4 regions of the Psychrosphaera aestuarii genome follow, and region 2 is predicted to be linked to each of the others. Evidence: predicted binding sites of a transcription regulator. Region 2 holds the regulator's gene; each other region holds the start of a gene.
The links. Region 2 encodes sigma-54, which starts transcription at its own class of promoters, with help from an activator protein. Its sites were predicted from a motif close to GTTGGCACGNNNNTNGNNT; they were not measured.
Positions count from the first base shown of each region.

Region 1: the regulator sigma-54 is predicted to act here: its motif matches at 4,223-4,241, upstream of J9318_RS05775 (flagellar hook-length control protein FliK).
Region 3: the regulator sigma-54 is predicted to act here: its motif matches at 4,943-4,961, upstream of J9318_RS08420 (DUF2884 family protein).
Region 4: the regulator sigma-54 is predicted to act here: its motif matches at 4,269-4,287, upstream of J9318_RS02850 (PEP-CTERM sorting domain-containing protein).

Region 1 covers NZ_CP072844.1:1,279,323-1,287,033, forward strand. The annotation lists gene fliF (flagellar basal-body MS-ring/collar protein FliF) at 1-341, shown strand, start outside; gene fliG (flagellar motor switch protein FliG) at 334-1,389, shown strand; gene fliH (flagellar assembly protein FliH) at 1,423-2,382, shown strand; gene fliI (flagellar protein export ATPase FliI) at 2,382-3,707, shown strand; gene fliJ (flagellar export protein FliJ) at 3,720-4,172, shown strand; gene J9318_RS05775 (flagellar hook-length control protein FliK) at 4,294-6,348, shown strand; gene fliL (flagellar basal body-associated protein FliL) at 6,497-7,021, shown strand; gene fliM (flagellar motor switch protein FliM) at 7,054-7,711, shown strand, end outside.
Region 2 covers NZ_CP072844.1:796,535-804,245, reverse strand. The annotation lists gene J9318_RS03680 (KpsF/GutQ family sugar-phosphate isomerase) at 1-51, shown strand, start outside; gene kdsC (3-deoxy-manno-octulosonate-8-phosphatase KdsC) at 51-617, shown strand; gene lptC (LPS export ABC transporter periplasmic protein LptC) at 617-1,174, shown strand; gene lptA (lipopolysaccharide transport periplasmic protein LptA) at 1,167-1,655, shown strand; gene lptB (LPS export ABC transporter ATP-binding protein) at 1,671-2,396, shown strand; gene J9318_RS03655 (RNA polymerase factor sigma-54) at 2,449-3,942, shown strand; gene hpf (ribosome hibernation promoting factor) at 3,976-4,263, shown strand; gene ptsN (PTS IIA-like nitrogen regulatory protein PtsN) at 4,355-4,804, shown strand; gene rapZ (RNase adapter RapZ) at 4,807-5,667, shown strand; gene J9318_RS03635 (HPr family phosphocarrier protein) at 5,681-5,950, shown strand; gene mgtE (magnesium transporter) at 6,050-7,405, shown strand; gene J9318_RS03625 (CvfB family protein) at 7,462-7,711, shown strand, end outside.
Region 3 covers NZ_CP072844.1:1,840,716-1,848,426, reverse strand. The annotation lists gene J9318_RS08435 (VC2046/SO_2500 family protein) at 1-219, shown strand, start outside; gene ydiJ (D-2-hydroxyglutarate dehydrogenase YdiJ) at 271-3,342, shown strand; gene J9318_RS08425 (LysE family translocator) at 3,386-4,042, shown strand; gene J9318_RS08420 (DUF2884 family protein) at 4,121-4,900, opposite strand; gene glnS (glutamine--tRNA ligase) at 5,190-6,857, shown strand; gene ttcA (tRNA 2-thiocytidine(32) synthetase TtcA) at 6,900-7,711, opposite strand, start outside.
Region 4 covers NZ_CP072844.1:611,966-619,676, forward strand. The annotation lists gene J9318_RS02835 (M16 family metallopeptidase) at 1-510, shown strand, start outside; gene J9318_RS02840 (class I SAM-dependent methyltransferase) at 597-1,346, opposite strand; gene J9318_RS02845 (hypothetical protein) at 1,336-3,183, opposite strand; gene J9318_RS02850 (PEP-CTERM sorting domain-containing protein) at 3,302-4,234, opposite strand; gene J9318_RS02855 (hypothetical protein) at 4,450-6,357, opposite strand; gene groL (chaperonin GroEL) at 6,521-7,711, opposite strand, start outside.

The sequences.
Region 1 (7,711 bases), 480 kb from region 2:
GGTTCCAGCCAATGATAAAAACGGTTGCGGCTATGCTTGTTATCATTGTTCTTATTATCTTCTTAGTTCGTCCATTATTGAACAAGTTGATTAGTCCAGAAGATACAACCGATAAATATGAAGAAGATGCTCTCGGTGGTGTAGACTTAGGTGATGAAGCATTAGATATGCTTAATACAGAATTTGATGAGAAAGACATAGGCTTTGCGGCCGACGGAACGCTACAATTACCAGACTTACATGGTGATGAAGACTTGCTTAAAGCAGTTAGAGCATTAGTAGCAAATGAACCAGAATTGTCGTCGCAAGTAGTTAAAGGGTGGTTATTAGAAGATGAATGATGTCGTAGCAGCAGAAAACACAAAACCAGCGGGTAAACCGGCGTTTGATGTAGAGAAGCTTGAAGGCGTTGAAAAAGCCGCCATCCTTTTATTAAGCTTATCAGAAGAAGACGCAGCACAGATACTTAAACACTTAGAACCTAAACAGGTGCAAAAAGTGGGTATCGCAATGGCGCAGCTAGATGATTTAAGCCAAGACAAGATATCCGCCGTTCATAGTTTGTTTATCGAACAAATTCAGGACTACAGTACGATTGGCTTCCAGTCTGAAGACTTTATTAAGAAAGCGTTAACAGCCGCATTAGGTGAAGATAAAGCCGCGACGCTTCTAGACCAAATAATCTTAGGTGGCGGAGCGAAAGGTCTTGATTCCTTAAAATGGATGGACTCCAAGCAAGTTGCGAACATTATTCGAAACGAACACCCTCAAATCCAAACCATTGTTTTGGCTTATTTAGCACCAGATCAATCGGCGGAGATATTGAGTCAATTCTCTGACAAGGTTCGAATTGATTTAACCATGCGTATAGCCAACCTTGAAGAAGTTCAACCAGCAGCACTTCAAGAATTAAATGAAATCATGGAGAAACAGTTTGCCGGACAAGCAGGTGCTCAAGCAGCGAAAATGGGCGGTTTAAAAGCGGCAGCAGAAATCATGAACTTCTTAGATACCAATATCGAAGGTCAATTGATGGATGCTATGCGTGAGCATGACGAAGAAATGGCACAACAAATTCAAGATCTTATGTTTGTATTTGATAACTTAATTGATGTAGATGACCGAGCGATTCAGGCAATACTTCGTGAAGTACAACAAGACTCATTAATGAAAGCTATTAAAGGTGCGGACGACGCATTAAAAGAGAAGATCTTAAAGAACATGTCGAAACGTGCTGCCGATATGATGGCAGATGATTTGGAGGCGATGCCACCAATTCGAGTTTCGGAAGTTGAAACAGCGCAGAAAGAAATCTTAGCTATCGCTCGTCGTTTAGCAGACGCGGGTGAAATTATGTTAGGCGGTGGTGGTGGTGAAGACTTCTTGTAAGTCTTCATTTTAAAAAGTCTAAGTGAGTAAATTGTGACTGAAAAATTGACTAATAAACCGATAACGCCAACTCGAGAAATGTTAGAAATTCTTGAGGAATGGGCCGCGCCTGATGTTAGTGCGTCAAAAAAAGCAACAGTCGTAGGTAAAACAAATTTTTTAGGCGTACCGATTGAGGAGCTATATAAAGCCAAGCCTCAATTAATTGAACCTGAAGCAGAAGAAGTGCCACAACTTACTGCAGCTGAAATTGAAACCATTCGTCAAGAAGCTTTTGAAGAGGGATTTGCAGAAGGGCGTCAGGCAGGTATAGAAAAAGGTTATGAAGAAGGATTGGCTCAAGGTAAAGAGGAAGGTCTTGAATTAGGTCATAAAGACGGTTTTGAAGCGGGCAAAGAAGAAGGCGCTGATGACCTTAAGCAACAGTTAGCTCGTTGGGAAGGCCTACTTCAACAGTTATATAACCCAATTGAGCGTGTTGATAAGTCTACCGAACAGCAATTATTAAACTTGGCTGTAATGCTTGCCGAGTCAGTACTTAGAACCGAAATTAAGTCGAATAAAGACAGCCTTTTAGCGGCGTTACACGAATCTGTTGCAGCTTTACCTTTTAATACCGAATTTGCTGAAATACACATGCATCCGGATGATTTAGCTTTGATTCAAGAGCAGTATTCAGAAGCCGAGTTAGCAGAACAAAAGTGGATTCTCAAGCCTGAAGCACATTTCAACATTGGTGATGTGATTGTTGCAACCCCTAACTCTTTGATAGATCGAACACTGGAGCAACGCATTAAACAGACATTCGATGATTTTATTGAAGACATGGGCTTACAATCTGAATCGAACAAAGGTCCATCTGTAGGTCAGGCAGTAAGTTTAGATGAAAACAACCTTGATACAAATACTCCGGAAACAGAGCCAACACATCAGGCCGAACAGCAAAATGATACTGGCAACGCAGATGCAATTGATCCGCAGCAGGACTCATAATGATATCGCTCACAGACAAAATCATTAAAGCCCAGCGACGTGTTAAAGATGCAGTCCCTGAGGTATCAGGACGATTAACTAAGGTGAATGGTTTAACACTCGAAGCGGTTGGTGTTTCTGTGCCATTAGGCGGGCATTGTCGAATTCAGACGATGACTGGTGAAGTGGACGCGGAAGTTGTCGGTTTTGAAAACGATAAAATATTCTTAATGCCAACAGACCAAGTTGAAGGCATCGTGCCACGAGGTCGAGTTACTACATCTAGTCGTAGTCAAAAATTACCATTGTCTTTATCGTTACTTGGACGAGTTATAGATCCGGCGGGTCAACCACTTGACGGTTTAGGTCCAATAGAAACTGATGCAGATGCAAATCATAAATCTAAGCCAATTAACCCGTTATCAAGACGACCGATTAAATCTTCCATCGATGTCGGGGTAAAAGCAATTAATGGTATTTTGACGGTTGGTCAAGGTCAGCGAATGGGTTTATTTGCAGGTTCTGGTGTAGGTAAGTCCGTATTACTAGGCATGATGACAAAGGGGACAACTGCTGATGTAGTGGTCGTCGGTTTGATAGGCGAGCGTGGTCGAGAAGTAAAAGAATTCATTGATGAAATTTTAGGTGAGGAAGGCAGGCAAAGAGCCGTAGTTGTCGCTGCACCTGCAGATATGGCACCTATTCGTCGGTTAAAGGGTTGCGAAACTGCAACTCAAGTGGCTGAGTACTTTAGAGATCAGGGCTTAAACGTATTACTGCTTATCGACTCAATCACTCGATATGCTCAAGCGCAGCGAGAAATTGCCTTGGCAATTGGTGAGCCACCTGCAACAAAAGGTTATCCAGCATCGGTATTTGCCAAGCTACCAGCTTTGGTAGAGCGTGCAGGTAACGGCGGTGACGGCCAAGGTTCAATAACGGCATTTTATACTGTGTTATCAGAAGGAGATGATCTGCAAGATCCAATTGCTGACGCCTCTCGTGCGATTTTAGATGGTCATATTGTGCTATCACGAGACTTAGCCGATGCAGGGCATTATCCGGCAATAGATGTCACTAAATCCATAAGCCGAGTAATGCCACAGGTCACATCACCAGAACATCTTCAAATGGCGCTTCGATTTAAAAAATACCTATCAGCTTACGAGCAAAATAAAGATCTTATTTCAATCGGGGCTTATGCCTCTGGTAGCAATCCAGTTGTTGATAAAGCCATTCAACTCAAGCCCGTGATAGATGCTTATTTACAGCAAAAAATGTCTGATATATACCCTTATGATCAATCGTTAATGCAGCTTCAAGCGCTAACTAATGAAATGCCATAATGGAGTTTATGTATGAGCAAAGACGATAACCAACTATTAGTTTTAAAAAAAATAGAATCTGATAAAGAGCAACAAGCTATTACGGCGATGCAGTCGGCTCAGGCATACTTGCAATCGAATGAAGCTAAACTTAGAGAAGTGCAATCTTATAAGTTAGACTATTTGAAACGTATGCAAGAGCGAGGTGTTACGGGTATTGGTGGCGCAAGCTATCAACATTATCAGCGGTTTATTGTGCAATTAGACCAAGGCATTAGCGCTCAAGCGAACGTTGTAGATATTGCAAAGCAAGTGGTCGAGCAACGCAAACAAGAATGGTTTATGCAAAAAAATAAAGTAAAAGCCGTCGACACGTTACTTACAAAAAAAGCCCAAGAAAGGCAGCAGCGTATTGATAAGTTCGAACAAAATCAGTCAGATGAGTTTGCATCTCAGCAATATATACGCCGTAAGTTAGCGATTTAGCATTTCCTATAACAGCCCACGCTCAATTAAATAAAGTGACTTTCTTCCAGGTTGGAACGATCCTTGAATAATAAATCAATAATTAAGTGACTTTGATGCCGAATATTGGTTAGGAGCAATCATGCTACAACAACACAGAATTTTACCAGAGCCTTTGCCTACAAAGCCTGTAGAGCGAGATGTGAGTGTTAAAAGAAATCAGTATGAGTCTAAATCTAACGATACGAGGCAAGATTTTGATAGTGCCATGGTGGCAATTAATAGACGGCAAAAGCAACGTCAAGTAGAAGAACATCAAGCTTATAAAAGAGAGCAGAGTCGAGTTGACAACGCCAGAGATCGAAACTCACGGGATAATGAAGTCTCAGCGAGCGCTAAAACCGATTATTCAAATAATGACAAGGTTACCGCAAACAAAGATCGAAATATTACGAATAATGATAAGCGAGCGAGTTCGGACATCGAGCCTGGTGAGACTCGTTCTTCTAATAGCAAACAACACTTAAATGAAGGCGACAAAGATAAGCTTACGGTTGCCATGTCATCGTTACAAAAAGACGAAAAAGCAAATGAAGTTTTACAGGAATTGGCCACTAAATTTTCTGGTAAAGAGCTTGTACAAAAACTTAATCAGCTATTGAATTCTTTGATTCAAGCGACCGGCGACGAAACTTCTCAACAATCAGCATCTGATCCGTTAGTTGGTAAAGACTCTGAGTTGTTTGATAAATTGTTAACTCAATCAAGTAATTCTGAGCTCGCAACCTTTGTTAATCAATTGCAAAAGTTACCTGATGTTGACCATTTGTCTAAAGAACTGCAAATGCAACTTAAACAGTTGCTGGCCCGTTTCTCTGACATTATGAATAGCGTCGATGCGTCAAGTCAATCCAATAAAACTGAAGCAGAGGCGACAGACGCTCTTTTTGATAGTGCTGAATTAACCGCGAGCCATAATGACGACACATCCAACGGTCATGAATTTAACGCAGCACAAGATCAGTTAGGAGACTTTTTAAAGAAGCTTATCTTAGGCAATGAAGCTCTATCAAAATTGACTGTTCAAGACATATCGACGGACGCTGAAGTTGCGACTGAAAATAAGCAACCATTGAGTTGGTTAAACAACCTAATGTCGCAAGTTAAATCGGATAGCCCAAACAATACAGAGGCAACTGAACTTCAAAATAGCGCAGCTATTGATGCTTCATCAAAAGGCCAAAAGGCGCAAGTATTATTAGATGCCGATAATGTAAGTAACTTGAAAACATCACAAGTTCAAGAACAACATCAAGATCACGAGCAATTGCAACAAGCTGCAGTAATGACGATGAATATCGCATCTGACAGTGCTACAAAAGGGGCATTGCAAGCTGCAATTAATACACCATTTAAAGCAAGCCAGGTTAATGCATTATTAAATACAGCGACCAGCGCTCAATTTACTAATGGCCAGGCGATTAATGCAAGTTTTGCGCAACTTCAAGCGGATCCAAGTCAGTTACAAGCCTTAGCTGCAGCGAGCGAATTGGGGCAGCTTAATGAATTGAACTTTGAACAGTCTCGACTCTCAAAATTGATAGCAAATAGCGAACCTAGTTTGGTATCACCGCAAGTTACTGACGTAAGAGCAAAAGCTGACGTCGTAGATGTGTTAGGTGTCCAGCTTGACAAAACACTTCAAGCGCCAAAGTTAGAAAGTGTTGCACAAGCTAAAAGTGAATTGATGATCAAAGAAAATATATTATTTAACAAACAAGAACTGGCATCCAATATTCAGCAACAAGTTGGCTTAATGATGGCGAGAAATATGAAGTCTATTGATATTCGTCTTGATCCACCTGAACTTGGAAGTATGCAAATCAAATTAAGTCTTGGCACAGAGCAAGCGTCGGTGAGTTTTGTCGTGTCTAATCAACAAGCCAAAGATGCACTGGAAAATAGTATACCTAGGTTGCGAGAGCTCCTTGAGCAGCAAGGTATGCAATTAGCGGATAGTAATGTAAAAAAAGATAACTCGAATGGCCAAAGTGGTACTGAAGCGGACGCTCAATCAACTGAGTTAGGTCAAGCCAATACCGCAGATACTGACGGTGAAGGCGACGCAAACGACCATAAAAATAACCAACAGAACTACAATATCGCCTCACCTTGGCAGGTGGACTATTACGCATAATTAGGTATTAGAACTTTCGTTGTATGTAAATACATCGATTAGTGAATTTTATTTGTGTAATTTTGACTGTGACAAGCATATTGTTTGCTAAAACAGGCAATCGACAATACCATATAAAGGTCGGAAATAATTACAGTTGGAACTTAACATGGCAGATGAAAACGAAGAGTTAACGCTAGAAGAGGAAGGTGGTAAAGGCGGCAAAATGAAATTAATCATTATTGCTGTTGTTGTGATAGTTGTTGGCGCTGTAGCTGCTTTTTTTCTGTTAGGTGGGGATGATGCTCCTGTTGATGAAGCTGCAACAGAACAAACTGAAGGCGCGCCGAAAGAAGAGAAGCCTGTTGAAGTTGGAACGGCAAAATATGTCACTATGCCTCGCCCATTTACGTTTAACGTGCCGGGCACGTCGCGAGATCGACTCGTTCAAATAAAAGTTCAGTTAATGGTACGCGGCGACAATAATGAAGAGCTTGCCCAAAAGCATATTCCATTAATTGAAGGTGCGTTACTAAAAGCGTTTAGTACAGGCAATGCTGATGCACTAGCTACGGCAGCCGGAAAAGATGCATTAAAGTTAAAAGCGGCACAAGAAGTGCAGAAGTCTGTTATTGATGTTGCTGGTTCAAAAATTGTTGAAGAAGTATTATTTACCGGTTTTGTTATGCAATAGGCAAACAAAGCTAATTTAATTAAGAGAAAACTATGACTGATTTACTGTCACAAGACGAAATTGACGCGCTACTCCACGGTGTCGATGACGTTGAAGAAGAAGAGATAGATGAGGATAGCGGCGGTGGCCGTGGTATGTCCGACTATGACTTTTCTTCGCAAGATAGAATTGTCCGAGGTCGTATGCCAACACTTGAGTTGGTTAACGAACGATTTGCTCGACATATGCGAATCAGTCTGTTCAACATGATGCGCCGCACTGCAGAAGTGTCAATAAACGGTGTACAAATGATCAAGTTTGGTGAGTACATACATACGCTATTTGTACCAACAAGCTTAAATATGGTTCGTTTTCGTCCTTTAAAGGGAACTGGGTTAATTACAATGGAGGCGCGACTTGTCTTCATTCTAGTGGACAACTTCTTTGGTGGTGATGGTCGTTACCATGCAAAAATTGAAGGACGCGAATTTACGCCAACCGAGCGTCGTATTATACAAATGCTCCTCAAGTTGATTTTTGAAGATTATAAAGAAGCCTGGTCCCCAGTAATGGATGTATCTTTTGAATATTTGGATTCAGAAGTAAACCCGGCAATGGCAAACATAGTGTCGCCAACAGAAGTGATTGTCATTAGCTCGTTTCATATTGAGCTAGATGGCGGCGGCGGTGACTTCCATGTTGCTTTACCAT
Region 2 (7,711 bases):
CCAATAGGCGCTCTTAATATGCATGATTTATTGAAGGCCGGAGTTATTTAATGGAACGGTTTGCAACCTGGTATCAAAAAGTTTCGACTGACGTTACTACACGCGCTCAGCACATTAAGTTGCTTATTTGTGATATTGACGGCGTGTTTTCTGACGGCTCAGTATATATGGCAAATAATGGCGAAGAACTTAAAGCCTTTAATACAAAAGATGGCTTCGGGCTTAAGTCTTTAATGAACATAGGATGTGAAGTTGCTGTCATTACCGGACGAAGCTCTAAAATTGTTGAAGACCGAATGACAAGCCTAGGTGTTAAATACATATATCAAGGTATGGAAACAAAACTAATTGGTTATGAAAAACTATGTAAAGAGTTATCAGTAACACCATCACAAGTTGCATTTATTGGTGATGATTTCCCTGACGTCCCTGTGATGAAAAAAGTTGGGTTAGCGGTATCAGTAGCCGACGGCCATCCTTATGTAAAAGAGATTGCACACTATTGTACTGTTACTCATGGCGGAAAAGGTGCCGTGCGTGAATTAACCGATCTACTAACCATGGCACAAAAAGGTGAAACCTTTATTACCAGCCATTTTGAAGGTTCAAGTACCTAATGAGACTTAGATTACTCGTTCTACTTATTTTTGTTGGGATCAGCCTTTATCTTTGGTTTCCAGCTTTTACCAATCAAAGTAATGCGGATGACTCCGAAGAGCCTGTGTTAACGCCTGACTTCACGGCAACATTATTGCATCAAGAAATGTTCGATAAAAATGGTACGTTAAAGCAAGAGGTGTTCTCGCAAAAAATGGAACACTATGCCCAGTTAGCTTTGACTTACTTTGAACAGCCTGAATTTGTTATTTATCAAAATGATGCTCCGTTTTGGCGATTAGCCGCAGACCTTGGCAGTGTGCAAGATGGCCGACTAACCTTAGACAGTAACGTTAAAATGTATCAGTTAACCGATAACGAGCTCGTTACCAGTATTGAAACCCAATACTTAGAAATAGATCTCGACACTCAAGTGGTTGAGACCGATAAGCCAATTATAATTCGCGGTGAAAAAACCACTATTGAAGGGCAAGGTCTAACTGCCGATCTAAAAGCTCAAACAGTTAAACTTAAACATCACGTAAGAACAATTTTAAAAGGGACGAAAAATGACTAAATTCATCAAGATGACACTTGTTATACTTGCTTGTATTGGCCTTAATGCATTTGCTAATGACGATCTTATTATTGATTCTAAAAACCAAGATCTTGATTACAAAAATAACACTATGTATTTCAGCGGTAACGTAAAAATACAACAAGGGACGCTCACGATCACGGCTGACGAACTATATGTAATAACAAAAGACGGCGTAGGCGAAAAACTAATAGCAAAAGGCAAACCTGCTCGCTTTTTGCAAAATGATCCTAATAATGAAGCATTAGAGGCCACAGCATTAGAAGTCGTTTATATGATTAACGAACGTATTTTAGAATTGAATGGCCAAGCTAAATATAAGCAAGGTAGCTCGATTGTTGAAAGTGGTAATATCGTATTTGATTTAAATGCACAAAGAGTCAAAGCTGACGGCGACAAGTCAACCGGTGGTCGTGTAACTACTACGATAAAAACAAAAAAAACACAGCCAAATAATTAAGTAGAGAAATTAAATATGACCAAGTTGGTGGCAAAGCACTTAGCCAAATCCTATAAAAGTCGTCAAGTTGTTAAAGATGTCAGCTTGTCGGTAGAAGCTGGTCAAGTAGTTGGCTTGTTAGGACCAAATGGCGCGGGTAAAACAACAACTTTTTACATGATTGTTGGTTTGGTGCCTAACGATAAAGGTTTAATTCAGCTTGATGATATCGATTTGAGCCACGAACCTATGCACGTAAGAGCTCGCAAAGGCATTGGTTATTTACCTCAAGAGTCGTCTATCTTTAAAAAGCTGACAGTTTCACAAAATATAATGTCTGTTCTAGAAATGCGAAAAGACATAGATGCAAACCAACAGGCTGATTTACTTGATGATTTAATTGCCGAATTTCATATTGATCATATTCGGGATAGTCTTGGTATGGCATTGTCTGGTGGTGAGCGCCGCCGCGTAGAAATCGCAAGGGCATTGGCTGCCGATCCAAAAATTATTCTATTAGATGAGCCTTTTGCGGGTGTTGATCCTATATCTGTCATAGATATAAAGAAAATAATTCAACAATTAACAGCAAAGGGAATTGGTGTACTTATTACCGATCATAATGTCCGTGAAACACTTGATGTCTGCGAAAAAGCCTATATCGTTAGTCATGGAGAGCTTATTGCTGAAGGAACTCCGGCTCAAGTGCTAGAAAGTGACATAGTTAAGAAAGTTTATCTTGGTGACCAGTTCAAACTTTGATATTTTGGTAGCACGAATAAGTTTATTTTAGTCAGTACTTTACTGGGATCAAATGAGACCAACATTACAACTTAAAATGGGTCAGCAGTTAACAATGACCCCGCAATTACAGCAGGCTATTCGTCTGTTGCAGTTGTCGTCATTAGAATTGCAACAAGAGATCCAAGAAGCCTTGGATAGTAATCCTTTGTTGGAAGCTGATGAAGAGCATGGCTCAGTTGAACAAATCGAATTACCACAAGACAACCATGATCGTCATGAAAATGAAGCCTCAGTTTCATCTAACGACGACGATATCGAGTGGACGCGAGAAGAACGCGATACAAACGAAAATATCCAAGACCAAACTATTAGTGATGACTTGCCCACAGACTCGACTTGGGATGACTACATGAGCGCCGCTCCTGCGAGCTCAGGCCCTGCGTACGACGGTGAAGATACCGTTTATCAAGGTGAAACAACTGTTGATATTCAAGACCATTTAAAATGGCAATTAAATCTATCCACTTTTTCCGAACATGACTTAGCTATTGCAACAGCCATTATTGATGCTATTGATGACAAAGGTTTTTTGACGGTATCTGTTGAAGACATTGTTGAGTCTGTAGACATCGAAGATGTTGAAATAGAGGAAGTTGAAGCGGTTTTAAAACGCATCCAACACTTTGATCCTATTGGTGTTGCCACCCGAGGGTTGCAAGAGTGTTTGTTGGTTCAGTTAAAGCAATATAGCCCTGACACACCTTGGCGTGAAGAGGCTATTGAACTCATTGCTGAAAATATCGACCTGTTAGCGAACCGTGATTATCGCACTATAATCCGCAAAACAAGATTAAAAGAATCTGAATTAAAAGAAGCACTCGACTTGATTCAACAACTGAATCCAAATCCCGCAAGCCTAGTTATAAAAGACGAAATTGACTATGTAATTCCAGATGTTACCGTCGTAAAGAAAAAAGGTCGTTGGTTAGTAGAGCTAAATCCTAATTCTATGCCTAAAATTAAAGTGAACGAACAATATGCTTCACTGTCTAAAACTTCAACCAATAGCTCTGACGCGCAATTTGTTCGTTCACACTTACAAGAAGCAAAATGGTTTATTAAAAGTTTAGAAAGCAGAAACGACACTTTATTGAAGGTATCTAATTGTATCGTGCAACAACAACAAGCATTTTTTGAATACGGACCAGAGGCGATGAAACCAATGGTTCTAAATGATGTAGCAGAAATGGTCGATATGCATGAGTCCACGATATCGCGTGTGACAACACAAAAGTTCATGCACACACCCAGAGGAATCTTTGAGTTAAAGTATTTCTTTTCTAGCCACGTCAGCACCGAAAATGGTGGTGAATGTTCATCCACTGCAATACGGGCTTTAATAAGAAAGTTAGTTGCTGCAGAAAACCAAGCAAAACCGTTAAGTGACAGTAAGATTGCTGATATTCTGGCCGAACAGGGCATCCAAGTAGCCAGAAGAACTATCGCAAAATACCGGGAATCGTTAAACATTCCCCCTTCAAACCAGAGAAAACGATTGGTTTAACAATCCATTTTATCAATTCAGAAGGAAGTGCATATGCAAATTAATTTAACTTGTCGTCATGTCGATGCAACAGAGTCTTTAAAAGAATATGTTGATACGAAATTTGCAAAGTTAGAACGTCATTTTGACCATATTAATAACGTCCATGTGATTTTAGACGTTGAAAAACTCAACCAAAAAGCAGAAGCAACTATGCACGTAAATGGTGGTGAACTATTTGCTGCATCGGAGCATACTGATATGTATGCTGCAATTGATTCCTTAATTGATAAACTTGACCGTCAAGTCATTAAACACAAAGAAAAGTTAACCAGACATTAACTTTCTTTATTAATTTTAAAGCGCCATGGACGGTGCTTTTAACCAATCTTTTGAGATTTAAATCAAAAGAGTAAAGCAGTAAAAGATAACCATGAATGTAAAGCTACTCCTGCGACCTGAGTGCACTAAAGTACTAACAGATTGCCAAAGCAAGAAAAAGATCCTCGAGCATATTGCCGAGATCGCGAGTACAAAATTACCAGACCTCACTTGCACAGATATACTCTCAAGTCTTATGAATAGAGAAAAGTTGGGGAGTACCGGAATAGGAAATGGCGTTGCTATTCCTCATGGAAAAATAACACCAAATGAAAGTCCAGTGGCGGTATTAATCGTTATCCACCCTGGCATTGATTACGATGCAATAGACAATAGACCTGTTGATGTATTTTTTGCGTTACTTGTTCCAGAAGATCAGTGTGACGTGCATTTAAATACGTTAGCGTCAATCGCAGAAATTTTTGATAATAAAGAAATGCTTCGTAAAATAAGAAGCGCCGAAACTGATAATGATCTTTACAAAATAATTGAAGCTGCTTAATCATGCATATATTTATCGTTAGTGGCCGTTCAGGCTCAGGGAAGACAGTCGTATTAAGAGTACTAGAGGATCTAGGCTACTATTGCGTAGATAATTTACCGGTTAATTTATTACCTGCATTATCACACTCCTTATCTAAAAATTATCCTCAAGTTGCCGTCAGTATTGACGTTAGAAACTTGCCCAGCTCTGAACAAGAGTTAATGGATAATTTAGATTTCTTACCCAAAGGCGTAAAGACGACCGTTCTATATATAGATGCTAAAGATGACGTATTAATTCGTCGCTATAGTGAAACAAGGCGCCTACACCCTTTAACCAAAGGTGATGCGTCACTACCTGATGCAATCGCACAGGAGAGTAAGCTTTTAGATGGGTTATCGTCTAGAGCCGATTTATATATTGATACCTCGGATTTAAATGTTCATCAACTAACCGAGATGGTGAGAGAAAAGATATTAGGAAAGTCAGATAAAGAACTTATTATTACTTTCGAGTCGTTCGGCTTTAAATATGGGGTACCAAACGATATCGATTTTGTATTTGATGCACGATTTCTACCAAATCCTCACTGGGAACCAGAACTTAGAGCATTAACCGGTTTAGACTTACCTGTGAAAGACTTTTTCTCTAGTCAACCACTTGTGAATAAATTCATATTTCAAATCAATAACTTTATGTCCACTTGGTTACCGCATTTAGAGCGCAATAATCGTAGTTATTTAACGATCGCAATAGGCTGTACTGGTGGTAAACATAGGTCTGTATATATTGCTGAAACGCTCGCTGAACAATTTCGTTCTCGTGGAAAAAATGTAAAAACTCGCCATCGAGAGATGAGCCGTTATTTAGAGCAACTGTAAGGTAACAAGCCCAGTGTTATCACGAACAATTACAATCCAGAATAAGCTTGGGTTACACGCAAGGGCTGCGACCAAATTGGCCCAACTCGCCTTACAATTTGATGCTAAAGTTCAAATACAACAAGCTGATAAAACCGCCAGTGCGGATAGCGTCATGGGCTTACTAATGCTTGCAAGTAATCAAGGTAAAGAGATACACGTTACCGCAACGGGGAGTGATGAAAAGCAGGCTCTCGAAGCTATTTGCGAACTAATTTCTAATCGTTTTGATGAGTCTGAATAACTAATTATCTCGCTACAAAAACAACCAGTTACTATCATAAAACGCTAATCTAAGTTAGACTTGTGCACAAGGTAAACAACAGAAACCTACGCTCAAGAAATGCCAGAACTACTAGAACAAGAATATACAATTCCTATTAATGAACTTAATACTGCCATCAGTGACGGTATGTTTGTTCGTGTGCGGAATATGCTTGATTCTATGGCCGCAAATGATATTGCACTGTTGTTGCATTCTTCTCCTCCCAAAAGTCGTGCTGTTATTTGGCAACTCATCGACAGTAGTATTCAAGGCGACGTTTTAGAAGAACTTTCCGATGAAGTTCGTAACCCAATATTACGAGCAATGGAACCGGAACGAGTTGCTGAGGCCGCGACCAATCTTGATGACGATGACTTTTCAGAAGTACTAAGAAGTATGCCCGATGCTGTTTATCGTCGAGTGCTGAAGAGCATGGATAAACAAGATCAAGCGCGCGCTGAGAGAGTAATGTCTTATGAAGAAGACTCTGCGGCCGCGCTAATGAATACCGATACCGTCACGGTTCGTCCTGATGTGACCGTTGACGTAATATTGCGATATTTGCGATTAAAAGAGTCATTACCTGAAAATACCGATTATCTTTATGTGGTCGATAAGCAAGATCACTTTATTGGTGAAGTATCTTTGTCGGCACTCGTCACCTCTAACCCCAGCAAACTAATATCCGAAGTGATGGAAACCGACTTCGAGGTGATTCCCGCTTCTATGCACGAATCCGAAGTGGCAACGTTATTTGAACGTTATGATTGGATGACAGCTCCTGTTATCGATGAGCATGGTTTGCTGCTCGGCCGAATTACCATTGATGATGTTGTAGATATTATTCGTGAAGACGCTGAGCACTCTATGTTAAGCATGGCGGGTCTTGACGATGAGGCCGATACATTTGCACCCGTATTGGACAGTACCCGAAAGCGTTCATTGTGGCTTGGCGTAAACCTATTCACAGCATTACTCGCGGCGTTTGTATCAAGCTTATTTGAAACAACACTTGATGAGCTGGCTTTTTTAGCCGTATTAAACACCATAGTCCCAAGTATGGGCGGTGTCGCTGGTAGCCAAACACTAACCTTGGTTATTCGTGGTATGGCTGTGGGTCACGTTACAGACTCAAACTCTAGGTGGTTGCTTGGCAAAGAGCTTGCTATTGGTTTCCTAAATGGCCTTATTTGGGCTGTATTGATTGCAGGTGTTGTTGCCATCTGGAAGCAGGACTTAATGCTTGGCGGCGTACTCGCATTTGCTATGCTAATGAACTTAGTCGCAGCCGGTTTGTCTGGCGTGTTAATTCCACTTGCATTAAAACGCATGAACATAGACCCAGCTTTAGCAGGTAGTGTTATACTTACCACAGTGACCGACATAGTCGGCATATTTGCATTCTTAGGCACGGCGACTTGGTTGTTATTGTAACCTAGTTTAATTAGTAATTAGTCGCGATGCCTTCTCAGTAAAATTGGAAAAATTAAATGATTGAAGTTGGAAAAACCAACACCTTCCCTATCTCAAAAATCGTCGACTTTGGTGTTTTTGTAGATGCTGGAAATGGCGACGAGCTACTAATACCCCGTAAGCACGCTCCCAAAGACGCAAATGAAGGCGATGAAGTAACAGTATTTGTTTATCTTGACTCAGAAGATAGACCTATCGCCACGACACAAAGACCTAAAGTTGAAGTAGGCCAATTTGCTTATCTAAAAGTAACTGATGTAACCCGCG
Region 3 (7,711 bases), 1.0 Mb from region 2:
TTTGACGACGAATTAGTTAATAGTTTAGATTTTAACGTAAGACAAAAGTTAATAAATACGAGTCTAATCTCAAAAGATATTCACACACAACGTAATTCAGATGTAGATAAAGATGCAAAAGTTGTGAATATACATAGCATTAAACGTCCAAATTCAATGGATATCGACCTTTGGTTTAATACCCTAACAGCTTCAAGAAGTTTAGACTTAGTGGGATAGAACTGGTTATAATCGACGACTATTCTTTATCTGTAGAGCGCTAGTTGATATATGATTCGTAGAATTCCTGTCCAGAACACCATTAGTCCAAAGGTTCACCTGTTTTGCAAAAAGCTAAAGGACAAATCGTCATTTAAATTCTCTGGTGATATAGAAACAAGCTACTCTGCTCGTTTGTCGCAATCGACAGACAACAGTATTTATCAAGCAATTCCTCAAGCCATTGTCTTTCCTAAAAATGAAAAAGATCTATTCGAATTAACAAAGCTTGCGAATGAAGCCGAGTTTAAAACGCTAAAATTTACACCAAAAGGTGGTGGCACTGGTACGAACGGCCAATCTTTAACTGAGTTTATAATTGTCGATATGTCACGACATATGCGAAATATAATTGAAATCAATGTTGAAGAACGCTGGGTCAAGGTAGAGTCCGGTGTAATAAAGGATCAGCTGAATGATTTTCTTAAGCCCTACGGGTTTTTCTTTGCTCCCGATCTTTCAACATCAAATAGAGCAACAATTGGTGGAATGATAAACACTGATGCGTCAGGTCAAGGCTCTCTGGTTTATGGCAAAACAAGTGACCATGTACTTGGTTTAGAAGCCATTACTATTGGCGGGGATAAGTTGTCTACCTCGCCTTTGACCGTTGATGAAGCGCTATCTCGAAGTGCCGACAACAAGACAACGGCAGGTATATATAAACAAGTATACGAAACAGCAACTAATTATAGAGACCAAATTCGAGAAGTATTTCCTCGTTTAAATCGTTTTTTGACAGGTTATGACTTAGAGCATGTATTATGTGATGATAAAAAGCACTTTGACTTAAGTAGAGTATTAGCAGGATCCGAGGGTACGTTAGCGTTTATTACTGAAGCTAAGCTTAATATTACGCCCATAGCAGCTTATAAAACGATGATTAATATCACGTATGACAGTTTTGATTCAGCACTGCGTAACTCACCCTTTTTAGTTGATGCAAAAGCGACATCTGTAGAAACTATCGACAGTAAAGTCCTTAACTTAGCTAAACAAGACGTAATTTGGCAGGAAGTCCAAGATCTTATTGTTGAGGTTCAAGGCCACGTCATAGCAGGGTTAAATATTGTAGAATTTAACGATGAAGACGAGAGTAATCAAGATGATAAAGTCTCAAGTCTATGCAAAAGATTAGATCAACTAATCTCAACAAAAAGTTCAGGCGTAATAAGTTATTCAGTAACTTCAGACCGTTCAGCAATGGCAAGAATATACGCAATGCGTAAAAAGTCGGTTGGCTTACTTGGTAATGTTAAAGGCGATAAAAAACCTATCGCATTTGCAGAAGACACCGCAGTACCTCCAGAAAACCTTGCTGATTTTATCGCTGAATTTAGACAGCTATTAGACTCTCATAACCTTGAATATGGCATGTTTGGTCATGTAGACGCCGGTGTTCTTCATGTTAGACCAGCGTTAAATATGATGGATCCTAACCAAGAAAAGTTATTACGATTGATATCCGACCAAGTTGTTAAGCTCACCGCAAAATATAAAGGTTTAATGTGGGGAGAGCACGGTAAAGGATATCGAAGCGAATATGGTCCAGAATTTTTTGGAGAAGAACTATTTTTAGAGCTTAGAAAAATCAAAGCAGCCTTTGACCCTCACAATAGACTAAACCCAGGTAAAATATGCACACCGATAGGCAGTGAAGAAAAATTGGTGAGTGTTGATGCGGTTAAAAGAGGGCGATTTGATAAGCAAATACCTATCGAAGTTAGAGAAGAATATCAACAGACCGTTAATTGTAATGGTAATGGCTTATGTTTTAATTATGATGAATCCAGCGTAATGTGCCCATCTTATAAAGTAACCAAAGATCGTCGATATTCGCCTAAAGGGCGTGCAACATTGATGCGTGAATGGTTAAGGCTTCAAGGCGAAGGTGTGTCTTATGTAAACATGGTAATGGCAAAAACGGTATTTCTTGACTTGTTTAGATTGCCATACAAAGCCGCTTATACATTAGCGAAAAAGTTCGGTCGATATGACTTTAGCCATGAAGTAAAAGAAAGCATGGATGCGTGTCTAGCGTGTAAAGCTTGTACATCAGCATGTCCAATAAAAGTTGACGTACCAACATTTAGAAGTAAATTTTTAGAGGCTTATTACCTGAGGTACATGCGACCGTTAAGTGATCATTTAGTTGCTAATGTCGAGTCTATAATGCCAACGCTTTCTAGGATGTCCTCGGTCACAAATTGGCTGACTCACAATCCAATTAGCAACTTTGTTGTAAACAATATTGTTGGTTATGTTGATGCACCAAAGCTTAGCCAACACCCAAGCCAAGTGGTTGAAAGAAAGTACTTTTACAACGAAACGCGTTACCAGGAGCTGACCGAAGTTGATAAGCAAAAGACTGTTTTTCTTGTACAAGATGCGTTCACATCAAGCTATGAGTCATCTTTGATAAAAGACACTGTTATTGCGCTTGAGGGATTAGGTTTTTCTCCGCTTATATTACCATTTCAAGTTAACGGTAAAGCTCAGCATGTTAAAGGGTTTTTGACAAAATTTACTGAAACGGCAAAAAGCGCCTGCGATTATTATAATGACATCGCAACCCTTAAACGCCCGATGATCGGCCTAGATGCATCTATGACTTTAGTTTATCGCGATGAATATCCAAATTTACTAGGTCATAATAAGGTTAAATTTAAAGTAGACTTATTAGGCGAATGGTTATCAAAACAGGCATTGAGTAAAGCTGTTGCAGATAAAGTTAAAATGGCATTGAATGATTCAGTAACGAAATACACTGTGTTGTCTCATTGTACAGAAAAGTCTTTAATCGCAGATGCTCCTTCGCATTGGCCAATTATTTTTGAAAGGTTAGGGCTTGCCGCTAAACCAGTGAATACGGGATGTTGTGGTATGGCCGGAACGTTTGGGCATGAAAAAGCAAACCAAACAGTATCAAAGGAACTCTTTGACATTAGCTGGGCGCCAGTTCTTAAAAATAGTGAACATGATACGGTATTAGCCACTGGCTTTTCTTGCCGCTGTCAAAGTAAACGATTAGCCCAACAAACACTCAAACATCCTATTCAGATTATTGCAGGCCTTTTTAAATAGGCTTCTTTAAGCAAATTAGGCATTATTATTTTGGAGTTTTGACATGGATTTCACTGAATACTCAATCGAATTTTTAACTATTGCGCTTGCACATTTATTTGCAGTTGCAAGCCCAGGTCCTGACTTTGCAATTGTTATGAAACATTCGATTCAATATGGCAAGCGGACAGCATTGATAACCTCTGTAGGTGTTGGTAGTGCTATTTTTGTTCACGTTGCATACGCTTTAGCGGGCATTGGTCTAATTATTAATGCAACGCCTTGGTTATATGACTTATTAATTATTATTGCTGCAAGTTTTTTGATTTATCTTGGTATTGGAGCAGTGCAGTCACAGGCCCTAGTATCAACTGCAGCTATTAAAGAGTCGAGTAACCCTCAACTGTCTGATAAAAAGGCATTTTTACTAGGGTTCATGACCAATGGTTTAAACCCTAAGGCTACTTTGTTTTTCTTATCTTTATTTACTGTTGTTGTGTCTATTGATACACCGATGATCATTAAAGGTGCTTATGGTGTCTATTTGGCTTTTGCAACAGCGGCTTGGTTTTGTGGACTGTCACTTGTTTTAAGTCGTCCGTACGTACGAGATTTGTTTAGTCGGAATGCGTATATTTTTGATCGAGTTATGGGACTGATTTTAATATTGTTAGCAGTAAATATACTTTACAGTGAGTTTGGTACTCGATTTGGTATATAACAAAGGCCGGTATTTTGTACTAACCTTTGTTATATGGCTTAATGTTTACTTAAGTAGAAATATTCCGATGGTAAGTTGCTACTTTGTGTGGCTCACTTCAATCAAGTCGAAGTCGCGTAAGCTTTTGTGTGCTTTTTGAATACGATTTTCTAGGGCTGCTAAAGCATCTACTTTTTGACAGACCACATCGGCTTTTGCTTCTAATTGAGTAGCTCTAGCTTCAATTTCTGCTTCAATATTTTTTTCGAGGTTTTCTAGTTCACTAAAGTCGGTATCACCACTGGCAATTGAAGTGCCTATTAATTGTAAAACACCGCCTATCAACGACGGAAGTGCTTGTTCAACCACTTCTTCAATAGCTCTATCTAACTCTTCATCAGCAAAGTCCATATTAAATTGACCTTCATCAAAAGTATAATAGCCGTCCTGCTGTGCAAATTTGTTCTCAAGTCGCTGTTTTACATTTGCTAATTTCGCATCAAGTTTCGTTGAATCGCCAAACTGACCAAGACCAGCATTGATACCGTCAAAAGCGATACCAACTGCTTCCAATGCTATTTCAGTAATAGTAGGAATTAATGAACGAGTCTCAGTAGAGAATTCTTTTATTAACGATGAATCGCTTACGCTTAGCTCTAGCTTTTCGCCCTTATAGAATATAGTTTCGTTGTTATAAATGTCGTAAAGGGTTTGATTGTTTTTAATGACTAAGATGTGGTAAGGGGTGATTGATACTTTATTCTGAAAAGTAACATCACATTGTTTATTTACTAAGCCATCATTGTGGGCTTGAGCGTAATTGCTTGATAATAGAAGAGGTGAAATTAAGCAACTTACTAATAATGAATTTTTTAACATTTTATATTTCCGTGATATTTGAATGTAGGTTTACATAATAGATATCAATCTCTGTGCCACTTGTGAGATTCCTTTATTATAAGGGTTTCAGGTCAATTTATTGCATTACTACACTTTAGACAATACTTAAAGTTTGGTGATATCCGCCAAATATTAGGGTATTTACTCATTGTGTTCCATTAGAGATTTATTTGCTTTAAAAGTATTCGATTGATGGCATTTTGCTTGGTGTAACCGCAGACCATAGTGGTATACTCAAATTAATTAATAGTTTTATAAGGGTTTATAAATGGCGGACACAGAAAATCGCCCATCGAATTTTATTCGCAACATTATTAATGCGGATTTAGCAGACGGAAAGTATGAGACTACGCACACTCGATTTCCTCCAGAGCCAAATGGTTTTCTTCATATTGGTCATGCCAAGTCGATTGTACTAAATTTTGGTATTGCACAAGATTATAAAGGGCTTTGTAATCTAAGGTTTGATGATACTAATCCAGAGAAAGAAGATATTGATTACGTTAATGCGATTAAAGAAGACGTAAACTGGCTTGGTTTTCAATGGGATGGTGATATTTGTTATTCGTCTAACTATTTTGATCAACTTTTTGGTTATGCCGAAGAACTAATTAATAAAGGCTTAGCTTACGTAGAGTTTTCAAGCCAAGAAAAAATTCGAGAAATGAGAGGCACGTTAAAGTCTCCGGGTGAAAATAGCCCTTATCGTGATACTAGTCCTGAAGAGAATTTAAAGCTGTTTCATGACATGCGAGACGGTAAGTTTAAAGAGGGTGAGTGTTGTTTACGCGCTAAGATTGATATGAGTTCAAGCTTCATTTGTATGCGTGATCCTGTTATTTACCGAATTCGGTTTGCTCATCACCACCAAACTGGTGACAAGTGGTGCATTTATCCAATGTATGACTTTACACACTGTATATCGGACGCGATAGAGAATATTACACATTCGTTATGTACATTAGAGTTTCAAGATAACCGACGTTTATATGACTGGGTATTAGACAATATAAGTATCGACTCTCGCCCGCATCAATATGAATTTTCAAGGCTGAATCTTGAATATACGCTTATGAGTAAGCGTAAATTGAACACTCTTGTGACCGACAATCATGTAGAAGGCTGGAACGACCCGCGTATGCCGACCATAGCTGGCTTAAAACGTCGAGGGTATACACCAGGCTCTATTCGTGAGTTTTGTAAACGTATTGGTGTGACGAAGGTCGATAACATGGTTGAGATGGGCATGTTAGAAGCTTGTATACGTGAAGACTTAAATGAATCTGCACCTCGCGCTATGGCCGTCGTTGATCCTATTAAGTTAGTTATTGAAAACTTGCCAGAAGATCATATCGAGTGGATCGATGCGCCTAATCATCCAAATAAAGAAGAGATGGGTACGCGTAAAATCCCATTTACAAAAGAAATCTTCATTGAGCGTGAGGACTTCCGTGAAAGTGCAAATAAAAAATACAAACGCTTGGTGATAGATAAAGAAGTTCGCTTACGTAATGCTTATTATGTAAAAGCTGTCCGCTTTGATGCTGACGACGCTGGGAACGTGACCACCGTATATTGCGAATATGACCCGACTACACTAGGTAAGTTACCTGAAGATGGGCGCAAGGCTAAAGGTGTTATTCACTGGGTATCTGCATCAGAAGGGGTTGAAGCGGAAATTCGTGATTACGACCGTTTATTTACCGTTCCTAATCCTGCGGCTGAAGAAGATTTCACTACAGTGTTAAATCCAGAGTCGTTAGTCATTCGACAAGGTTATATCGAACCAAGTTTAGTTAACGCGGCACCTCAACAAGGTTATCAGTTTGAACGCTTGGGTTATTACTGCTTTGACGGTAAAACCAACGAGCAGGGCCAACTTATATTCAATAAAACAGTTGGTTTAAGAGACTCTTGGGGTAATTCAGAGCAGTAATATTACTGTTATGAAAAAGGAGGCTTTCGCCTCCTTTTTTATTTATACATGAGTTACGTCAATGATAAGTGACTCATCTATATTTGATGAAGATACCGTTGCCTCAGAAAATTCATACGCTTTACGTTCTTCACTTCTATCAATGGGTAAGTTTTTAAAGTCAAACAAATCACCATCAGCTAACTGACTCACACTCACGCTTTTTATCGAGCTAAATATGTTTTCAATTCGCCCCGGAGTTTGTTTATCCCACTCAGTTAACATCGCCTTAATTGACTGTCTTTGTAAGTTCTCTTGGGAACCACACAAATTGCAAGGAATGATCGGGTAGTTTTTATGCTCAGCCAGTTTGATCAAGTCTTTTTCACGACAAAAAGCTAGCGGACGAATTACAACGTTACGTTTATCATCAGAACGTAATTTAGGTGGCATTGCTTTTAATTTAGCGCCGTGAAACATGTTTAAAAACATAGTTTCAACAATGTCGTCCATATGATGACCTAGCGCGATTTTTGTTGCTCCAATGGACTCTGCAAAAGAATATAAAGTGCCTCGTCTTAAACGAGAACAAAGTCCGCAGGTCGTTTTTCCTTCCGGTACTTTTTCTTTTACAATGGAATACGTGTCTTTATCGACAATATAGTAAGGTATGTCTAAAGACTCGAAGTAAGCTGGCAGAATATGCTCTGGAAAACCAGGCTGTTTTTGGTCTAGATTAACTGCGATAATTTTAAAGTCGATAGGCGCTGACTTTTGCAAACTAATCAGGATATCTAACATTGCAAACGAGTCTTTACCGCCACTTATTGCAGCCATAACAACGTCTGACTCCTCAATCATATTATACTCAGCTA
Region 4 (7,711 bases), 180 kb from region 2:
GGCGGTGGCATGAGTGCAAGGCTGGCACAAACCCTGCGAATTCAAAAAGGGTATACCTACGGTGCTTACTCTTATATTCGTGGTGCAGGCTATCAATCTCCGTTTATCGCATCTTCGCAAGTGCGTACCAATGTTACTTTGGAGTCGCTACAGATATTCAAAGATTTAATTGGTAATTACAAAGAGACGTATAAAGAAGATGATTTAGCAGTGACTCAAAATATGATCATAAAAGGTAACTCACGTAAGTTTGAAACCTTGAATCAATTGTTGGGTATGTTAACTCAAATGAGCCGCTTTGACCGCGACGCTAATTTTGTTGAACAGCAGCAAGATTACGTTAAGTCACTAGAGTTAAAAACCGTTCATGACGTAATAGAAAAGCACTTTAACGAACAACAAATGATTTATGTTGTTGTAGGAGATGCAGAAACTCAGTTAGCTAGAATGAAAGAGTTTGGTTACGGAGAGCCGGTAATATTGGATATTGAAGGCAATCCGGCCATTTAAATATAGACTGACTAGGTTAAAAGCTTGTTTTAACCTAGTCAGATAAATAAAAGCCACTAGTGTTGTAGCGGCTTTCTTAATTAGCTTTAAAGTTTCTTTCCAGGCTTCTCATTTGAGAAAGCGATTAGGCCCCACTCCATGTGTACCTGGCTATTTTTATACTCTACGTTTAAATACTTTTTTATCCCATTTAATATCATTTCAGGCGTTGCTTTGGTCAGACTGAAAAGTAGTCTACAAAACTCCACCATTTCATCCGTTGATTCAAATTTCCAAGTGTATTTAAGCCTTTTAACTTGAACAGACTGAAACCCTGCAAGTTGTAAACCTTGTTTAGTAGCTTTACTAAAATAAATGCCCTCATGGCCTGTTTCTGTATATTTGTCCACAATGTCATCAAGAAACAATGCAACATTGCTACCTTCTTCTACATCAGCAATACAAAACCTGCCATCTGGCTTTAGAATTCGTCGCATTTCTGAAAGAATTTGCGTCTTTTTTTCCACGTGATGCAACCCAGCAATAGACACAATTGCGTCTGCTGTATTGTCTTTAAGAGGCAAAGTATCGTCACTATAGTGATAAACATTTAAGTTATTTAGTTTACAAAACGAAACAAACTGTTGAGAGGACTCAAGGCAAATCAATTCGATACGGCTGTCGATATAATCACGCAAGTAACCGCCGCCAGCTGGCATATCAACTAGAGTATCGTTTGGGTTGAGATCACATAGGTTAAGCGGCAATTGAAACTCTAAATCTCTAGCGTTAGGAAATCGGCGCATGGCTTCGTTGTACATTGCGCCTCGCAGATCAAAAATATCGCTATAGTTCATAAAGCTTGTCTCTTGATAAGATCCTAAAGCGTTCTGAATGTGGTTTAACCATGCTAATGAGTTTATGCTCTGTGGCACTTGCTTTGTTGACATGGGTACAAAATATAATCGACTCAAACCTTGCCAATGGCAAACCCATTAATTCAACTTCTTTGTGGGTCATTAGAGCAATTGAACCGTGTGAATCTTTCTGAAGAGTGAGCGTCTTTAACGCAACAAACCCATTGATAAACGGTTTACATGCTTTTTTGTTATTTATATAAATACCAAGTTGGGAAGATACTGAGTCCGCCTTATATTTTTCAGCTATTGATAAAAACTCAGTAATGTCAGTTTCATCTGGCTTTGTGGGCAAAATGAACAAATGAATTGGCATTCCAATTTTTTGCTTTAATAAGGATAGTAAGATTGTCTGGTATGTTTCTGGCTTTATAGTGGCGCCTATTTGCGGTTGGGCGTTAATTTCACAAATAATTGCATCGTTCTGTAACCAAGACGACTTTATGTCTTGAGTGATGAGATCTATACCCGCTAAATCTAAGTTGACCACTCTTGCCGCTTTAATAGCCAGCGCTATATTATCGGGGTGGACATCTTTAATTTTTACTTCTTTAACGGTTCCCCCAGTAGACATATTATTTTTACGTCTAAGAGCAATGTATTGACCCTTTTCAGGAATAGACTCGGGTTTAATGGATTGCGCGGTTAAAAGCTCTAAAGCCTCACTATCAAGAGAGATTAATGGCTTTTGGGTTTGTTTAAACACTTCTTTTGCATAAGGCGATTGCAGGTCAATCTCTAATAGTTGACGTACACTGTGTGTACCATCACCGGTCACTCCTGCCGCGGTTCGTTGTACTATCTTTATTACTTGATTATTCAATACTGTAAGTCGGTAATCATCGCCCTTTACATGCTTTTCTAAAAGTACCTGTTTAGAAAGTTTTGATGCTGCTTTAAATGCACTTTTAACCTGTTTAAATGTTGTTAAATATGCAAATACACCCTGACCTTGATCTAGATTGTCGGGTTTTATAACTAAGGGATAACCCATTTTTTCTATGAGGTCGGGGAGCTGTTTTTCGTTTCTTATGAATACATGTTCAGAACCCGGTAATCCACTTTTTTGGAGCAACAATGCGGTTGAGGCCTTACTCTTTGACAGTTTTGAACCAATGACACTGGTATTCTCAGTAAAGCTACTGTCCATTAAAATACTATTTACACCTGTACCAAAACTAAATGTGTTTTGGGCGATATGAGAAACATGGATACCGAGTTCAGTGGCAGCATGAATAAACCAATAGGTATTCATTCCAGCAAGTTGCACTTTGTTTAGTTGCGTTCTTAATTTATCAAGATGAACGGTTGCTTCTGCAAAATAGGCTTTTATCTCGGTTTGAGTGCAGTCTTTAAGCACGTCAATATTCTCTAAGCTGTAATTCACCACATGAATAATACAAGTCAAAATATCTCGAGTAACTTCAGGTATGGAGTAAGGTATGACGATGAATAGTTTAGTTGTTTTTGTGTCGTCTTGTTGACGGAGCTTTCTTATAAAGTGCTTTTCAAACGTAGGTATTTTATGCTGTTGCTGAATTCTAGATTGCCAAACCAAAATATGTTTTATTATTAGCTCTGCCTGGTTAGCTTCATCAACATCAACATCAACATCAACATCAACATCAACATCAGTCCACATCTGAACTATTCTTTTTAAAACACTAAGGTTTGAGTTTTCTGATAGTTGGACGTTTATAACACCAGACATAGATGGCTGATTAAGCCCATAAGACATGCCATCTAGCACAATCCATTGTGGTTCAAGGGAGATCATTATGTGTCTAATCCATATATACAGCGAGAATGGTAATATGCTAGGAAATTAAAAAGAAATCAATAAAAACCCCTTCGTACAGAACTGAAGGGGTTTTATAACTACAAAGTTAGGGTGGTTACTTAGTTTTTATTAACTTTCGCGCTACTAGGCCAAATAAACCAAGAGTAAATAATGCATAACTGCTTGGTTCTGGCACGCTGGTTACATTGCTCGTAACAATATTAGAAACCGAAATACTTCCACGAGTAACTTCTAAAAAGCCAAATGTAGTATCGGAAGAGTTAATCCAGTTCGGCGCTGCATATTCGTAAGCATCAACTGATGTATTATACGCAAAGGCAATATAGCCGGTCTCACCTTCTAGCCAATTAGAAAATTTAGATGAATCTTCCTCTATGGTGCCATCTTCATAGGTTCGTGTACTATCCCATTCGCCGTATAATTTTCCCCCATAATTATAGTTTGCATTACTGCCGTCAAACCAACTGGCGTCAATGGTAGTACCTTGATTCAAATTACTTACACAATCTTCACCAGAGAAGTCTTCGCCTGAAAATACTCTTGAACAGGGGGACGTACTAAAAATTAATTGAGAATTGTTACTGTAGACGTCACCGTATAATGAAGTAGCATTAGTCACGTAAGAATTATTGGGGTCAGTGTTAATATTAGAGAAGATTGAATATGAATCATATATCCAAAACCCTACTTGATCTAGGGTAATAGCTCTAGAATCTTCACCATCTTCACCAAAGTAGTCTTCACCACTTTCGAAAAGTGTTACTTCCTTAGTCAAAATGTTTACAAAAGCTGTTTGTCTAAACCACTGGTTAACATAAGAATAAGTCCCATCACTACTTTGGTATTCATAGTTGCTAGGAGTGGGATCTAACATTGCGTCAACCGTAATATCTTGGCTGCTGATTACCTCAAAGCCGCTATCGTCGCCTGCAATAATTGATGCCTGAGCTGGGTTTACTAGACTCATTCCAAGGGTAAGTCCGATGGCTCCCATCGAAATTGGTGAAATTTGTTTGTTTACTGACATGGTTAGTCCTTAACTTTTTGTGTTTTTTTTGTTCAAGCAAAGTGTGGGCCAAAAAAGCAAAGTGCAAAAATTGATATATAAAACAAATGGTTGTGGTGTTTTCTTTGGTGAAAGGCAGTGGCTTTGTAAAAAAAATGGACAGTTCAATCAAAAGCCCGTGAAGTTATGCTTTACGGGCTTTACGGGCTTTACGGGCTTTACGGGCTTTACGGGCTTTACGGTTTTGGATCTATATCGCTGTCGCCTTCTTCCTCAACACCACTTGTAATCGCTTCTGTTTCATTTTCTTCGCGCTTTACAAATCCAGCTTGTTCTTCAATGCTAATTTGAGACGATGCGATGTAGTCTCGAGACTTTTTATTTACATCTAGAATCTGCATTGTGTTATCTAAATCTTTTGAGTTTCTTACCGAGGCAATAACTTCTCGATTAATTAAGAATGATTTAATTTCACCAACGATTTCTTCCATTTCCAAATCATTTTTATTCATATTCATGACATAACGAGGAGTTTCTAAATTATTCGCCCCCGATGTAGCAAATATGCAACTGTCAATTCGAGACGTAATTAACCAAGGCGTAATCGAAGAGCGAACCACGAAGTTTTCACTGCGAGTAGAATCATTAATAGCCATGCCTGTTGCCATTTTACTCTCGGTATAAGTGCCCTCTACTTTTAAATGCATCAATAATGAACTAAAGTGAATTTCGCCCCAAAATGTGTGTGAACACATTTGCATAATTCGGCCAACCGCTTTTGTTCCAAGCCAAGCAAACAACACAAAAAGAATATTATTTATTTCAGTTATAACAGGCGTAAATAACGCTAGAGTAAACTTCGCTCTAGGCTCAATAATTTCGCTGCTAATGTACTCATAAATAGATAAACCGTTAGCAACGAGAACATAGAGAAGAACAGCTGAAACAAGCATTGCTATTTGAGACGTTAGAGTAAGCAATGACTTTGCTGTTTTATTTTTAACGTCGGACTGCGATAGTTCTGGCTGTGTTTCGATAAGCAACTCGCCATTAAAAGTACCTTTTTTATCACTTTCCTTTATAAGTTCTGGATTAAATTCCTTGTAAACGCGATTAGGAATTTCTTTTACACGGCGATTCGCCAAAATGATATTTTCAATATTTATGAAAATTTCTTTTGGATGAACATTCTCTTGTAGGTTATCTCGGTATTCTGACACCGCTGTTGTTGGTGTTGCCTCTTTCATTCTTTGCAACAACAAAGGCAAAATCAAACCCAATACAATCACAATAGTGATCAAAAATATGGACAAATTCCCCCAAGCGCCAAAAATATTTATTTCGGTAAATTGATTAAAAGTTTCCTGGTATTCAGCAGTAATTAACTTATCTAAATAAAAACCGGTAATGATTGGAATCAAGAAGGACAGACCAATTAAACCAATTACTGAACTTCCGCCAATGTGTCGTGCGTGATAATTTTTACTACTTTCTAGTGCGCTAGCAGATGAGCGCCACGTTCCAATTAAGTATATTAATAGTATCAACGAAAATAGCGGAAGCATCACATATTCAGCTTTTTCGCCGGCAAGACCTGAAATCACAACAAAGGACGCAATTGCATATGCAAATATGGCGGTAAGCGTATTAATTACAACAGAAAAGATTTCTTCAGCCATATTTCTTAGTGGAAAAGGCAAAAAGGTTAACTTGGGGAATACGGAATGAATAAAGCGCGACAACCAACCTTTGGGCTCAACGAATGTTGTGTTCTTGCGACCTAATAACATTGAGTTCAATTCGTTACTTGTGTAAAACACCGCATCTCTTTCTGCCGAAGCTGCATCTTGTTCGGTTCTACTGTAGTTTTGAGAGAGTGAGATTGGTACAGAACGGCCAACAAAGTATTTAAAAAGTTGAAATAAGCCCGCACCAATTGTTCGTAGGCCTGAAGCTGCAATAACAAAACCTAAAACAGCGTAAGTCCAACCAAAAACGATGTCTTGTTTTAAATTATCAGGTACTTGTAGTAAAACATATATACCTAAAAGAGTAATTAATAGGCCAGAAACAGATTTAAACCGACCTTCAATTTTAAAGGGGTTTTTTATCCCTAACGTTTGTGCACCAAAATCATACGCCATAAAAAAGCATCCTTTCATTATTTATATTGATATTTTTGGAGTATCACATACTCGTTTTTTTAATGCTATAAGATTGGAATAATTGATTATTTTTTTCAAAAAAAAAGCACCGAGAAATTAATCTCAGTGCTTCTTTATTTATCGGGTTATTATTTGGGGCAGATTACATCATGCCGCCCATTCCACCCATACCGCCCATACCGCCCATATCAGGCATTGCAGGAGCATCTTTAACCGGTGCATCTGTTACCATTGCTTCTGTTGTGATCATAAGACCTGCAACAGAGGCTGCAAACTGCAACGCGCTACGAGTTACTTTAGTTGGGTCAAGAATACCTTCTTCAACTAAGTCAGCGTATGTGCTGTTTGCCGCGTTGTAACCGTAGTTACCTTCGCCTTCTTTAACCTTGTTAACAACTACAGACGCTTCGTCACCAGAGTTAAACGCGATTTGACGTAATGGAGCTTCCATTGCACGTAGCGCAATTTTAATACCGTGAGTTTGATCTTCATTGTCACCTTGTAGGCCAGCAATTTTAGCTGCTACACGAACTAACGCAGTACCACCACCAGCAACAATACCTTCTTGAACCGCAGCGCGAGTAGCGTGAAGTGCATCATCAACACGGTCTTTCTTCTCTTTCATTTCGATTTCAGTTGCTGCACCCACTTTGATTACCGCAACACCACCAGAAAGTTTTGCTAAACGCTCAAGAAGCTTTTCTTTATCGTAATCAGAGGAAGACTCTTCAATTTGTGCCTTGATTTGTGCAACACGACCATCGATATTTTCTTGTTCGCCCGCGCCATCAATAACCGTTGTATCGTCTTTTGTTATTACAACGCGTTTTGCTGTTCCTAAGTCTTCTAGCTGTGCTTTTTCAAGCTCCATACCAATTTCTTCAGAAATGACAGTCGCGCCCGTTAATACAGCGATGTCTTGCAGCATTGCTTTACGACGGTCACCAAAACCTGGCGCTTTAACCGCTGATACTTTTACAATACCGCGCATGTTGTTCACAACTAACGTTGCTAATGCTTCGCCTTCTAAATCTTCTGCGATAATTAGAAGAGGCTTGCCAGATTTTGCTACACCCTCAAGTGTCGGTAATAATTCACGAATATTAGAGATTTTCTTATCAACCAACAAAATAAACGGATTGTCTAATTCAACCGTCCCGTTTTCTTGGTTTGTAATGAAGTACGGTGATAAGTAACCACGGTCAAACTGCATACCTTCAACAACGTCTAATTCAGTTTCTAAAGCTTGACCTTCTTCAACTGTAATTACCCCTTCTTGGCCAACACGTTCCATTGCTTTAGCAATGATATCGCCAATTTCGCTGTCAGAGTT